2 regions of the Saccharopolyspora gloriosae genome follow, and region 2 is predicted to be linked to the other one. Evidence: riboswitches for the same ligand, from Rfam matches in the RefSeq annotation. Region 2 holds a riboswitch; the other holds the start of a gene.
What was found. Region 2 has a riboswitch for glycine ahead of gcvH (glycine cleavage system protein GcvH). Riboswitches for the same ligand answer to the same signal wherever they lie in the genome.
Positions count from the first base shown of each region.

Region 1: linked by a shared signal. The riboswitch ahead of gcvP (aminomethyl-transferring glycine dehydrogenase) and the one ahead of gcvH (glycine cleavage system protein GcvH) in region 2 are both predicted to bind glycine.

Region 1 covers NZ_JACHIV010000001.1:3,184,664-3,192,024, reverse strand. Annotated here, with positions in the region: gene gcvH (glycine cleavage system protein GcvH) at 76-459, shown strand; gene garA (glycogen accumulation regulator GarA) at 575-1,033, shown strand; gene BJ969_RS14135 (bifunctional nuclease family protein) at 1,584-2,060, shown strand; gene BJ969_RS14130 (MerR family transcriptional regulator) at 2,392-2,958, shown strand; glycine riboswitch at 3,084-3,186, shown strand; gene gcvP (aminomethyl-transferring glycine dehydrogenase) at 3,355-6,252, shown strand; gene BJ969_RS14120 (iron-sulfur cluster assembly accessory protein) at 6,341-6,625, shown strand; gene BJ969_RS14115 (3-methyladenine DNA glycosylase) at 6,759-7,361, opposite strand, start outside.
Region 2 covers NZ_JACHIV010000001.1:5,426,419-5,433,779, reverse strand. Annotated here, with positions in the region: gene BJ969_RS23695 (ATP-binding cassette domain-containing protein) at 1-101, opposite strand, end outside; gene BJ969_RS23690 (hypothetical protein) at 228-677, opposite strand; gene ald (alanine dehydrogenase) at 1,053-2,168, opposite strand; gene BJ969_RS23680 (glycoside hydrolase family 30 protein) at 2,320-3,780, opposite strand; glycine riboswitch at 3,990-4,082, shown strand; glycine riboswitch at 4,083-4,177, shown strand; gene gcvH (glycine cleavage system protein GcvH) at 4,223-4,597, shown strand; gene BJ969_RS23670 (L-serine ammonia-lyase) at 4,621-5,973, shown strand; gene BJ969_RS23665 (MarR family winged helix-turn-helix transcriptional regulator) at 6,263-6,781, shown strand; gene BJ969_RS23660 (organic hydroperoxide resistance protein) at 6,783-7,202, shown strand; gene BJ969_RS23655 (DUF202 domain-containing protein) at 7,256-7,361, opposite strand, start outside.

The sequences.
Region 1 (7,361 bases), 2.2 Mb from region 2:
CGCGATCACTGCGCGCGGGTGCGGTGGCGCACTTCGGCCCCCGCTCCACGGCTCGACGAGGAAGGCGGGACCCCAGTGGCCCCGGACGGGATCAAGTACACCCAGGAGCACGAGTGGGTGCTGCGCACCGGCGCGGACACCGTGCGCGTCGGGATCACCGACTACGCCCAGCAGCAGCTCGGCGACGTCGTGTTCGTGCAGCTGCCCGAGGTGGGGGAGACCGTCGAAGCCGGGGGTGGCATCGGCGAGGTCGAGTCGACCAAGAGCGTCTCCGACATCTACGCACCCGTGGCCGGTGAGATCGTGGCCCGCAACGAGCAGCTCGACGAGCAGCCCGAGCTGGTCAACTCGGCGCCGTTCGGCGACGGCTGGATGATCGAGATCAAGCTCGCCGACCCCGCCGCGCCCGACGGCCTGCTCGAGGAGAGCGACTACCAAGGCCTCATCGACCAGGGATGATCGTTGATCTCGGGTTCGCAGGCGGCTTGAGGTGGGAGTCCCGCGTCTGCGACCTGGGACGGCACGGTACGTTTGAACGCACTTGCACGACCCATCCGCGCAGAGGAGAGCTCAGGTGAGCCAGAACGACGGGCCCGGCGGCGTTCCGCCGGAGCAGTCACCGGAGACCACCTCGGTCTTCAGGCCGTTCCTCTCGGAGCCGGAGAGCACCGAGAGTGCGACCCCGGAGCCAGCGGCCTCCGGGGTCGATGCGCTGCCCGCCGGGGCTGCCCTGCTGGTGGTCAAGCGCGGCCCGAACGCCGGGTCGCGATTCCTGCTCGATCGGGAGACCACCAGCTCCGGACGCCACCCGGACAGCGACATCTTCCTCGACGACGTGACGGTGTCCCGTCGGCACGCCGAGTTCAGGCGAGAGGGCAACGACTTCGTCGTCGTCGACGTCGGCAGCCTCAACGGCACCTACGTCAACCGGGAACCGGTGGACACCTCGGTGCTCGCCAACGGCGACGAGGTTCAGATCGGGAAGTTCCGGTTGGTGTTCCTGACCGGTCCGATCGAGGGCCAGGGCCGCTGAGCCGAGCGTTCCGCGTACCGAGCGCATCGGGGCGGCGCCTTGCGGCGTCGCCCCGATCGTGCTCGGCGGGCACCGCAACCCGGTCCGCCGCACGGCCGATGATCTTCACGGCCGTTCGGCGCCGCCGGCGGGCGGTCGCGTTACGAGGTGCTTTCCGCAGCGCGCAACGGGTTCTGCGGATGGCGGTGCGGTGTATCGTGGCGTTGGGCATCGTTCGCGTCGGGAGCGGTCGGAGTCCTTCATCGGACGGGCTGGTCGGCGACGCCGCGCGAGCTCGCTCCACGAGGGACCTCCGGGTGTTCGCGGAGGGCAGCGGCGGCGTCAGGAACCGCCTCGGAACGATGTGCGGACCGAGTCGGACAAGGGAATGCCGGGTATCGGCGATCGGCCGGTACGCGGCCGTGAACGGGCCGGAAGAGCCGTCCACCGAGCGGGAATTCCGGGCGGAGGCGATGGCCACCGCCGTATCGCGGGTAGCGTCAGAGGCGTCGGTGCGCGATCCTCGACCAAGGATGTCACGCTTCGGCGCGCTGGAGGAGGCGATGAGACGATGAGCAGCGAAATGCGCGTCGTCGGCGTGCGAGTGGAACTACCAGCCAACCAGCCGATTCTGCTGCTGCGCGAGACCGAAGGCGAGCGGTACCTGCCGATCTGGATCGGATCGGTGGAGGCCACCGCGATCGCGCTGGAGCAGCAGGGCGTGCGACCCGCCAGACCGCTCACCCACGACCTGCTCAAGGACGTCATCGGCGCCCTGGGGCGGGACCTGGAAGAGGTGCGGATCACCGATCTGCAGGAGGGTACGTTCTTCGCCGAACTCATCTTCGACGGGGATGTGCGGGTCTCGGCACGCCCGAGTGATTCGGTGGCGCTGGCGCTGCGGGTCGGAGTGCCGATCCACGCTGACGAGTCGGTGCTGGACGAAGCCGGGCTGATCATCCCGGACGAGCAGGAGGACGAGGTCGAGAAGTTCCGGGAATTCCTGGACTCGGTCTCTCCGGAGGACTTCCGCGGCGCCGATACGTGATCAGGTGAGCGGACGTGCGGTCCGCTCACCCCCGGTGCCGTACCCGGCTCCCGGTGCGAGTTCGCACCGGGAGCCTTTTCGCGTTCGGCGAGCGGCGCGGGCCGGAGCGGGGACGTCACACCCGGGGTGGGCGGGCGGCTCCGCGCGTCGCGTTGACCCGCTCACGGGCCGGGCTTACCGTCGGAGTGCGCGAATCGCCCCGATGTGATTTTCCAGGTCGGGGAAGGTCGAAGCCCCGGTTCCATGATCGTTCCCCCGTTCGGCGGATGATCATGCGTCGAGCCGGGTTCTGGTGGTTCGCCGGCCTCGGGCCGGGCGAGGGGAGGCAGGCGTGGTGGAGCGAGCACCTGGCGAGGATTCCGCCGCGGAGCAGTCGGCGCCGTTCCCCGACACCGCGCTCCCGGACGAGCTCGTCGGCTACCGCGGACCCGCGGCGTGCCAGATCGCCGGCATCACCTACCGGCAGCTGGACTACTGGGCGCGCACCAAGCTGGTCGGCCCGTCGATCCGCGGCGCGGCGGGATCCGGGTCGCAGCGGCTGTACTCGTTCAAGGACGTCCTGGTGCTCAAGGTCGTCAAGCGACTGCTGGACACCGGGGTCTCGCTGCACAACATCCGGGTCGCCGTGGAGCACCTGCGCCATCGAGGCGTGCAGGACCTGGCCAAGATCACGTTGTTCAGCGACGGCACGACGGTCTACGAGTGCACCTCCGCCGAGGAGGTCGTGGACCTGCTGCAGGGCGGTCAGGGCGTGTTCGGGATCGCGGTCAGCGGCGCGATGCGCGAGATCACCGGGACGATCCACGAGTTCCCCGCCGAGCGGGCCGACGGCGGCGAGCACGAGGAGCCGGTCAACGACGAGTTGTCCCGCCGTCGCCGGGACCGCCGCACGGGCTGAGCGCCTCGCCCCGTGACGGGGGCGTCACCGCCGGTCAGCGCCGTGCCCGGCGCACCGGAGTGATCGAGCGGGATGAAGATCGCACTTTCGGTCGTCACTGGATCGGGTAGGCTGCTGAGCATCGCTGACCCCGCGCGGGAGAGTTCGCCGGTGACCTGGTCACCGGCGGCGCCGAAGGAGCAAACCCTCCCCGACAACCTCTCAGGCCTGCTGGACCGCACGGGCGAGATACCTCTGGAAAGAGGGACCACCGGTAGGTGGTTCCCCGCCGACGGTGCAAGCCCGGTCGCCGTACCGGGTGAAGCTCTCAGGCGTTCGTATCGCGGACGGTGACAGAGGGGGAGAGCAGCATTCGTGCTGCCGCCCTGTGTCCGTCGCGATGAATGAGGTGTGGCGATGACGACCGAAGACCGTATCCCGCTGGCCGCCCTGGAACACGGCACTCCGTTCGCCGACCGCCATGTCGGGCCGTTGCCCGCCGAGCTGGCGCGCATGCTGGACGTGATCGGTGTCGGCTCGCTGGAGGAGCTGGGCCAGGCCGCGGTGCCCGAAGGCATCCGCGAACGGGACCTGCAGCTGGCCCTGCCGGAGCCGGCTACCGAGGCCGAGGCGCTCAAGCAGCTCCGGGACCTGGCGCGGCTCAACAGCCCGCACACCGAGATGATCGGGCTGGGCTACTACCCGACGATCACGCCGCCGGTGATCCTGCGCAACGTGCTGGAGAGCCCCGCCTGGTACACGGCGTACACGCCGTACCAGCCGGAGATCTCGCAGGGCAGGCTCGAGGCGCTGCTGAACTTCCAGACGATGGTCGCCGACCTGACCGGTGTTCCGGTGGCGAACTCGTCGATGCTGGACGAGGCCACCGCCGCCGCCGAGGGCATGACGCTGGTGCGCCGCGCGGGCCGGGCCAAATCGCCGCGCTTCGTGGTGGACGCGGACGTGATGCCGCAGACCCTGGAGGTGCTGCGGACCCGCGCCGAACCGCTGGGCATCGAGGTGATCGTCACCGACCTCGCCGCGGGTCCCGAGGCGCTGCCGGAGGACGACTTCTTCGGCGTGCTGCTGGCCTACCCCGGTGCCTCCGGCGCGCTCCGCGACCACGAGGCGATCATCGAGCGGGTCCATGAGCGCGGCGGGATGGCCGTGGTCAGCGCCGACCTGCTGGCGCTGACGCTGCTGCGCGCTCCCGGTGAGATCGGTGCCGACGTGGTGGTCGGCACGACGCAGCGCTTCGGCGTGCCGATGGGCTTCGGCGGCCCGCACGCCGGGTACATGGCGGTGCGCAAGGGCATCGAGCGGCAGCTGCCGGGCCGGTTGGTCGGCGTGAGCGTCGACGCCGACGGCGACCAGGCCTACCGGCTCGCCCTGCAGACCAGGGAGCAGCACATCCGCCGGGAGAAGGCGACGAGCAACATCTGCACCGCGCAGGTGCTGCTGGCGGTCGTCGCGTCGATGTACGGCGTCTACCACGGCCCGAGCGGGCTGCGGGCCATCGCGCGCCGGGCGCACCGGATGGCCGCGGTGCTGGCGGAGCGGTTGCGCCGGGGCGGGGTGCGGATCGAGCACGCGGAGTTCTTCGACACGATCGTCGCGCGGGTTCCGGGCAGGGCAGCGGAGGTCGTGCGGGCGGCCCGCGAGGGCGGCATCAACCTGCGCCACATCGACGACGACCTCGTCGGCATCAGCTGCGACGAGACCACCACCAGGGAGACGCTGGTGCGGGTGGCCGCCGCGTTCGGGATCGAAGGCGGCTCGGTGGCCGACGTCGACGCGCTGGACGCGGAGACCGCCGACGCGCTGCCCGGCGTGCTGCGGCGCACCTCGGAGTACATGACGCACCCGGTGTTCCACACCCACCGCTCGGAGACCTCGCTGCTGCGCTACCTGCGCCGCCTGTCGGACTCCGACGTCGCGCTGGACCGGAGCATGATCCCGCTGGGGTCCTGCACGATGAAGCTGAACGCGACCGCGGAGATGGAGCCGATCACCTGGCCGGAGTTCGCCGAGGTGCACCCGTTCGCGCCCGCGCAGGACGCGACGGGGCTGCTGGAGATCGTGCGGGACCTGGAGCGCTGGCTCGCGGAGATCACCGGCTACGACGCGGTGAGCCTGCAGCCGAACTCGGGCAGCCAGGGCGAGTTCGCCGGGTTGCTGGCGATCCGCGCCTACCACCACAGCCGTGGTGAGTCGGCCCGCGACGTGTGCCTGATCCCGGCCAGCGCGCACGGCACGAACGCCGCGAGCGCCGTGATGGCCGGGCTGCGCGTGGTCGTGGTGCGCTGCGACGACAAGGGCAACATCGAGCTCGACCACCTGCGCGAAGTGGTGGACCAGCACCGCGACGACCTCGCCGCGATCATGATCACCTACCCGTCCACGCACGGCGTCTACGAGGACACCGTGGAGCAGGTGTGCGGCCTGGTGCACGACGCGGGCGGCCAGGTCTACGTCGACGGCGCGAACCTCAACGCGCTGATCGGCCTGGCGCGGATGGGCAAGTTCGGGTCCGACGTCTCGCACCTGAACCTGCACAAGACGTTCTGCATCCCGCACGGCGGTGGCGGTCCCGGCGTGGGCCCGATCGGGGTGCGCGAGCACCTGGCGCCGTTCCTGCCGAACCACCCGCTGCAGCCCGCGGCCGGTCCGGAGACCGGTGTGGGCCCGATCAGCGCGGCGCCGTGGGGCAGCGCGTCGATCTTGCCGATCTCCTGGGCCTACGTCCGCATGATGGGGTCCGACGGGCTGCGCCGGGCGACGCTGACGGCGGTGGCCGCGGCGAACTACGTGGCCCGCCGGCTCGACGAGTACTTCCCGGTGCTCTACACGGGCACCGGCGGTTTCGTCGCCCACGAATGCATCCTGGACCTGCGGCCGATCACCAAGGCCTCCGGCGTGACGGTGGACGACGTGGCGAAGCGGCTCGCCGACTACGGCCTGCACGCACCGACCATGTCCTTCCCGGTGGCCGGGACGCTGATGGTCGAGCCGACGGAGAGCGAGAACCTCGCCGAACTCGACCGGTTCTGCGAAGCGATGATCGCGATCAAGGGCGAGATCGACAAGGTGGCGAGCGGTCAGTGGCCCGCGGACGACAACCCGCTGAGCCAGGCCCCGCACACCGCCGCGTCGCTCGCCGGTCCTTGGGATCACGCCTACAGTCGAGCGGAGGCCGCCTACCCGCTGGGTACCGGGACGCAGAAGGTGTGGCCCGCGGTGCGCAGGATCGACGGCGCGCGGGGCGACCGGAACCTGGTGTGCTCGTGCCCTCCGCTTTCGGCGTACGAAGGCTGATCGTCCTGCGGGGGTGAGCGGGTGCCGTGGGCGATGCACTACGGTGGGCGGCTCCATCATCCCAATCGCCTCCGAGAGGAGTGCAGCAATGCTCACGATCAGCGAGAGCGCAGCTGAGGTCATCAAGGTCGTCCTGGCCGGCGGTGACTCGCCCGAGGGTTCGGGGCTGCGCATCGCCCCGGTCGCCGACGAGGCCGGTCAGGCCGAGTTGCAGGCGGCGATCGCCAGCGAGCCGCAGGGAGACGACCAGGTGGTGGAGGAATCCGGTGCTCGGGTCTTCCTCGAGCCGCAGGCCGCGGAGCTGTTGGGCGACAAGGTGCTCGACGCCGAGCGCGACGACAACGGCGAGCTGAACCTGGCCGTCCGGGACTGAACGTGATCGGCCCGCCGCCTCGGTGGCGGGCCGATTCGTTCGTTCCGGACGGGGCAGCGGCGGTGAACGTGCCGGCCAGGCCCGATCGGGCCTGGCCGTCGTGCTGTCCGGGGTGCCCTCGACGAGGGCGGCCTCATGGAGCGGCGTGCGGCTCCACGGTGAGCAGGTCCTCGCAGGCCTCGATCAGGCGGGCGCGCAGCGGGGCGGCGCGGTCGGCGAAGTCGCGCTGCCTGCGCACGTACTCGGCGCGGCCCTCGGGCGTCTCCACGGCGATCGGCTCGTAGCCGAGCTCGCTGAGGTCGTACGGGCTGGCGCGCATGTCCGCCTCCCGGATCTCCACCGCGAGTTCGAAGCAGTCGGCGACGAGTTCGGCGGGCACCAGCGGGTCCAGCTTGTAGGCCCACTTGAACATGTCCATGTTGTTGTGCAGGCAGCCGGGCTGCTCCAGCGCGACCTGCTCGGCGCGGGTCGGTTGCAGCGCGTTGAGCGGCCGGGCCGGTTCGGTGAAGAAGCGGAACGCGTCGTGGTGACTGCACTTGATCGGCATCGACTCGACGACCTCATCGGTGCCCGCGTGCCCGAGCCGCAGCGGCCACGCCTCGTGGCGGACGTCGCCGGGGGAGGTGCGGTAGAGCATCGCCCACTCGTGCAAGCCGAAGCACCCGAGGTGCGGGCGCCGGGAGCGCACGGCGGTGAGCAGTCCGTGCACGAAGCGCGCCGTGTCGCGGCGCTTCGC
Region 2 (7,361 bases):
ACACCGGGATGCACGGCGAAGCTGAGATCGCGGACCGCGCTGACCGGCCCGAAGTTCTTGCTCAGGTTCTGCACCAGGATCCGGCCACTGCCGTCGTGCACACGCTCCTCCATCGTCGCTCGGCCCCGCCGGGGTCCGCTACGGCGACCACGGACGATCACGCTGCGGCGCGGGGCCGTCCCATCCTGCCTGACCGGCTCGCGCCGGTGAGGAGGAGTGCGGAAATCTCAGCCGAGACCGTGCTGCGGCCACGCGATCGGCCGTTCCGGCACCGGTGCCGGGGAAGGTGCGTGATCGGGTTCCGCCCGCTCGTCGAAGCGGTGGTGGCGGCGGGCAGGCGCGACGGGCCCGTCGTGGGCCGGATGCGGAGCCCGTGTCGCCGGTTCGTCGTCGCGTCCTGTCGGCGGGGGAGCGCCGCGGTCGCCGATGAGCCTGCGGTGCACCAGCAGCCACGACTCGCAGGGCCAGCTGCGGCTGCGCACCGCGCCGGAACAGGCCGGGCACGCGCCGTCGGAGTCCGGGTGGTGCGCGTTGAGCAGCGCGCGCAACCCGTCGGTGAGGCGGTGCAGTTCGGATCTGGCCACGGGTAACAGCGCTTCGGTGCCGCCGTCGGTCGCCACCCGCTCCAGGCGGGCCAGCCGATCCAGCACCGCTTCCCGCATCCTCGCGTCGTCCAACGGGTCTCCCAACGTCGTTCGGGGACCGCGCCAGGACCGGTGCGGGAACGCGGGCGGCGGATCGAGGCCCGCGACGAGGACCGCCACCGATCTTCGCGGCTTCGCGCATACCCATCGGCAGCCCGCCGGACGAACTGCACCGAACTCACCTGGTCGAGTGGGTGCCGGGGCCGAAGTAGCGGCCGAGACCGGTCACGCTGCGCACGTCGGGAATCAGGCCTTCGTGTCCTACACTGGAAATCGGCAGCCCGCTCCCGGTGACCCCCAGGCCGGTCGAGCGGGCTGCCCTACGTTCGATCGGGTCCGGTTCCCCTCGCCGAGTGAATTTCGCCGGGTGTGCTCGCGCGGTCGCTCGTTCGGTGCAGCGATCCGGATCTAGACCAGCACCGCGCCCGGGCTCGTGCTCGGCACGCCGTGCGCCCGCGCCACCGCATCGCTCACCAGCAGGCCGCCGTGCGTGTTCAACCCCGCCGCGAGCGCCGGATCCGACCGGCACGCCTCCCGCCAACCGTGATCGGCGATGCGCAGCACGTACGGCAAGGTCACGTTCGTCAAGGCGTGCGTCGAGGTGTTCGGCACCGCCCCGGGCATGTTCGCCACGCAGTAGAACACCGACTCGTGCACCCGGTACGTCGGATCGTCGTGCGTCGTGGGGCGCGAATCGGCGAAGCACCCGCCCTGATCGATCGCGATGTCCACCAGCACGCTGCCCGGTTTCAGCTGCGCCACCAACTCGTTCGACACCAGCTTCGGCGCTTTCGCACCGGGGATCAGGACCGCGCCGATCACCAGGTCCGCCGAACGCACCGCCGTCTCCACCGCGTACCGGTTCGAGGTCACCGTGCGGATGGTGCCGCGGTAATCGCGGTCGATCTCCCGCAGCTTGTCCACGTTGGTGTCCAGCAGTTCCACGTCCGAGCCCATGCCCAGCGCGACGCTCGCCGCGTTCAACCCCGCCACACCACCGCCGATGACCACCACGCGCGCCGGCGGCACCCCCGGAACACCACCGGGAAGCACCCCGCGGCCCCCGTGCGGGCGCAGCAGCGCGTACGCGCCCACCTGCGGAGCCAGCCGCCCGGCGACCTCGCTCATCGGTGCCAGCAGCGGCAGCCCGCCGGTCGCGGTCTGCACCGTTTCGTAGGCGAGCCCCGTGACCTCGGCGCGCAGCAGCTCGTTCGTCAGCTCCGCCGAGGCCGCCAGGTGCAGGTAGGTGAACAGGACCTGGCCCGGCCGCAGGCGCGGGAACTCCTCCCGGATCGGCTCCTTCACCTTCAACACGAGATCGCCCGCCGCCCACACGTCCTCGGCGGTGCCGACGATCGTCGCGCCCGCCGCGACGTACTCCTCGTCGGGGATCGACGAGCCGACCCCGGCGCTCGCCTCCACGAACACCTCGTGCCCGTGCACCCGCAACTCGTGCACCCCCGCCGGGGTGCAGGCCACCCGGTACTCGTGGTTCTTGATCTCCCTCGGCACTGCGACCTTCACCCGGTACACCTCCCCGTCGCCCGGAGCCCCTCCCGCATCATCCGCCCACACCCCGCTCCCCGCGCCCCTGCACGCCTGCCGAGGGTGCGAGGAAGGGAACCTTCCTGTCACCGGTGACAGGAAGGTTCCCTTCCTCGCACCCGATCCGGGGTCAGGCCGGGGGCCAGGTGAAGGTGGCGAGACCGCCTGCGGGGAGCGCGTAGTCGAACTCCTGGCCCTGCCAGGACACGGTGATCGGCCGTTCGGCACCGCCGGGGTTGAGCGCGATCAGCGCGGTGGAACCGTCCGGGTTGCGGAACGCGACGTTCTGCACCCCGTCGAGCTCGTTCGATCCGATCCGGACCGCTCCGGGCCGCACGAACTTGCTGGCGTGCCCGAGCGCGTAGTACTCGGCGTTGTAGTCCACCTCGCCGGTGGCGTTGTCGATGGTGGTCACTCCGGTGCAGTCGTCGCACGCGCCGTCCATGACCGGGCCGTGCGCCGGGTCCAGCGCCAGGTTCCACAGCACGACGCTGCGGGCCCAGTTGCGGGTGCCGCCGATGATCAGGTTGCTCGCCTGCCAGGTCAGCGTGTCGCCGAAGGTCGCCGCCGGATCCTCCGACTCGGTGCCGGAGCATTCGGTGAGGTGGATCTCGGCGTCCGGATGCGCGTCGTGCACGGCGCTCTGCGCGTCCGGCGTCCCGCCGTAGCAGTGGAAGGCGGCCCCGTCGACGTACCGCGCCGCGTTGGCGTCGCCGAGCACGTGGTTCGGGTATTCGGTGTCGTCCCAGTTGTGGTCGTAGGCCAGGATCTTCGTGTCCAGGCCCGCGGCGTCGAGCTTCGGACCGAGGTCGTTGCCGATGAACGCCGCCTGGGCTTCCGGGGACATCGGGCTGCCCGGGTACGACGGCGGATCGTTCAACGGTTCGTTCTGCGGGGTCAGCGAGTCGATCGGGACCCCGGCCTGCTCGTATGCCTGCACGAAGCGGACCAGGTAGTCGGCGAAGACCTGGTAGTTCTGCGCCGGCAGTTCCCCGCCGACCATGGAGCCGTTGGACTTCATCCACGCGGGCGCGCTCCACGGCGTCGCCACCACGTTCAGCTCCGGAGCCAGTTCCCCGGCCCGTCGTAGCAGCGGCAGGATGTCGGCCTCGTCGTGAGCGATCGAGAACTCCGCCAGCTCGTAGTCGCTCTCCCCGGCGGGCACGTCGTCGTAGCTGTAGGTCGAGCGCGCGAAGTCCGAGGCGCCGACGACCTGCCGCAACGCGGTCAGGCCGATTCCGGTGTCCGCGTCGAACAGCCGGGACATGATCTCGTCGCGCCGCGGGGAGTTGTTCACCAGCCAAGCCGACGAGTCGGTCAGCGCCGCCCCGAACCCGTCGACGGCCTGGTACGTCGTCCCGGGGTCGACCGTGATCGTCTCGTTCCCGCCGCCCGCCCCGAACTCCGCGTCGGGCTGGCGCGCGAGCTTGCTCTGGCCGTCCTTCGTGGTCAACCAGACCCCCACCGCCGGGGCCGCGTGCGCAGGTGGAGCGAGCACCAGACCGGTGCTGAGCGTGATCGCGGAGAGCACCAGCGCGGCGGCCCGCCCGGCGCGAGGCGCCGCGACCCCGCCTCGTGTCTTGTGATCCATCTGCCCAGGGTGGTCTGACCAATCCTGCCCGGGTAGCTCCATTCGGTCGCAACCCCGCGCTCCGCGAGGCGAGGAAGGGAACCTTCCTGTCACCGGTGACAGGAAGGTTCCCTTCCTCTCTCGATCCGTGTGATCCGGAGCGAGGGGGCATTGACACCGACGGGTGCCCGTTTATCGTTGCTGGGCACGTCCACAACCGCATATGCCGCAGATCCCGGGCGGGAGAGACCCCGCGCCGACGGGGCGCCGAAGGAGCAAACACTCCCTGCAAACTCTCAGGCACCCATGACCGCTCGGGCGAGGCGACTCTGGAAAGCGCGCGCTCCGGCGCCGCACCCACGGTGCAAACCGCGCACGACGCGGTGAAGCTCTCAGGTTCCGCAACAGAGGGGGAGGCCCACGAACCCGGGCACACCTGTGCCCACGATGGTGAGGAGCCTCCATGTCCCTGCCCGAGCAGCTGCGCTACACCGAGGAACACGAGTGGATCGAGGACCGCGGTGACCTGGTCCGCATCGGCATCACGCCCTTCGCGGCCGAAGCGCTCGGCGACATCGTGTACGTGCAGCTCCCCGAGGTGGGCGAGCGGATCGAATCGGGCCAGACCTGCGGCGAGCTGGAATCGACGAAGTCGGTCAGCGACCTGTACGCGCCCGTGACCGGCGAGGTCGTGGCGATCAACGAGGCGGCGGCGGACGACCCCGCGGTGGTCAACGGGGACCCGTTCGGTGAGGGCTGGCTGCTCGACGTGCGTGCCGAGCAGACCGGTGCTGTGCTCACGGCGCAGGAATACGCCCAGTTGACCGGTGGTGAGTAAGCCGGGCTGAGGGGGACGGATCTGTGACGATCAGCGTCTTCGACCTCTTCTCAGTGGGCATCGGGCCGTCCAGTTCGCACACCGTCGGCCCGATGCGGGCCGCCGGGATGTTCACGGCACGCCTGCGCACCGAGGGTCTGCTCGGCGAGGTCACCAGGGTGAAAGCCGAGCTGTTCGGGTCGCTCGGAGCGACCGGGCATGGTCATGGGAGTCCGAAAGCGGTGCTGCTCGGGCTCGAAGGGCACGATCCGGAGACGGTGGATCCGGCCGCGGTCGAACACCGAGTGGACGCCGTCCGCACCGGTGGCCGGCTGTCGCTGGCGGGCGAGCACGACATCGCCTTCTCCGTCGATCGCGACCTCGTGATGCACCGGCGGAAATCGCTGCCGCTGCATCCCAACGGCATGCGGTTCACCGCGTTCGGTACCTCGGGTGAACTGCGCGCCGCGGTGTTCTACTCCGTCGGCGGCGGGTTCGTGGTCGACGACGGCGCCACCGGGACCGACCGGATCAAACCGGACGAGACCGCGGTCCGGCACCCGTTCCGCACCGGGCAGGAACTGCTCGCGAGGGCGGCCGATTCGGGATCGCGGATCAGCGACGTCATGTTCGACAACGAGCTGTCGTGGCGTTCCGCGGCGGACATCCGCGCGCAGCTGCTGCACATCTGGGGCGTGATGCGCGAATGCGTCGACAACGGGTGCAGCAACGATGGAGTGCTGCCCGGCGGGCTGAAGGTGAACCGGCGCGCGGCGGCGCTGCGGGCGAGCCTCACCGAGCAGGACGATCCGATGGAGTGGCTCACCTTGTTCGCCCTCGCGGTCAACGAGGAGAACGCGGCGGGCGGCCGGGTCGTCACCGCGCCCACGAACGGGGCCGCGGGCATCGTTCCCGCGGTGCTGCACTACTACGTGCGCTTCGTTCCCGGCGCCAGCGAGGACGGCGTGATCCGCTTCCTGCTGGCGGCGGGGGCGATCGGCGTGCTGTTCAAGGAGAACGCCTCGATCTCCGGTGCCGAGGTCGGGTGCCAGGGCGAGGTCGGCTCGGCGTGCTCGATGGCGGCGGCCGGGCTCGCCGAGGCGCTCGGTGCGACGCCGTGGCAGGTGGAGAACGCCGCCGAGATCGCGATGGAGCACAACCTCGGGCTCACCTGCGATCCGATCGGTGGCCTGGTGCAGATTCCGTGCATCGAGCGCAACGCCGTCGCCTCGGTCAAGGCGGTCACCGCCGCGCGGATGGCCCTGCGCGGGAACGGCAGCCACGTCGTCTCGCTCGACAAGGTCATCAAGACCATGCGCGACACCGGCCGCGACATGAAGGCCAAGTACAAGGAGACGGCTCGCGGCGGCCTCGCCGTCAACGTCATCGAGTGCTGATCCCGCCGCCCTGCCCGAACGCAGGCCCGCTCCGGGCGGGCAGGGCGAGCAAGGGAACCTTCCTGTCATCCACGTGAGGAAGGGAACCTTCCTGTCACGGTCTGCTCGTCCGCGCTCGTCGCGGTGAGCCGGTGTGGTGAGGTGCCGATTCCGATCGTCGCGTGCCCGGGTCGGTGGAGCGTGGCGGCACCGGGTGACAGGAAGGTTCCCTTCCTCGCATTGAGTTGCGCACAACTCAGTTGCGGGCAACTCAAATTGGGGCTAGTGTCGATCTCGTGCAGGAGGCGGGATGAGTTCGGACTCGGTGCTGTCGCTGGATCGGCAGGTGTGCTTCGCGCTCTACAGCGCGTCGCGCTCGTTCACCAACCTGTATCGGCCGTTCCTCGACGAGCTGGGGCTGACCTACCCGCAGTACCTCGTGATGCTGGTGCTCTGGGAACGCGATTCGCTGGCGGTCAAGGATCTCGGGGCGACGCTCCGGCTCGATTCCGGGACGTTGTCGCCGTTGGTGAAGCGGCTCGAAGCCGGTGGCCTGGTCGCGCGGCGGCGCAGCGCTCGGGACGAGCGTTCCGTCGAGGTCGGGCTGACCGATGAGGGGCGCGAACTCCGGGAACGGGCGGCGGTCGTGCCGCATCGAGTCCTCGCCGCGATCGGCATGGGACTCGACGAAGTGCGCGAACTGCGCTCGACGCTCGAACGGCTCACGGCGAACGTGGACGAGGCCGCGGAGCGGGCTCGGGCCGCGGTGGCGGCGGGCGTTCCCATCACCGACGAGCTCCTGCGCGGGACCACGACAGAAGGAGACTGAGATGGCAGCGCTGTACACGGCCGAGGCGACCGCGACCGGCGAGGGCAGGGGCGGACGCACCCGCTCGTCCGACGGCGTGCTCGACCTGGACCTCGCGGTGCCGCGCGAGATGGGTGGCCCCGGCGGGGACTCCACGAACCCCGAGCAGCTGTTCGCCGCCGGCTACGCCGCGTGCTTCCACAGCGCGCTGCAGCTGGTGGCGCGCAAGGCGAAGGCCGACATCACCGATTCCTCGGTGACCGCCCAGGTCGGCATCGGCAGCAACGGTGCGGGCGGTTACGGCCTGAACGTCTCGCTGTCGGTGAGCCTGCCCGGCATCGACCGCGAGCAGGCGCAGCAGCTGACCGAGCAGGCCGACTCGGTGTGCCCGTACTCGAACGCCATCCGCGGCAACGTCGAGATCGAACTCGCGGTGGCCTGACGACGTGAACCGGTCGTGCCGCGCCGGGCCTCGACGGCCCCGGCGCGGCACGGTCACATCAGCAGCACGTACACCGTTCCGATCAGCCCGGCCAGCACCGCCAGCGCGGTGAGCGAAGCGTGCAGCGCGCCGTCCGGCAACGGGTCCTCGGCGCGCAAC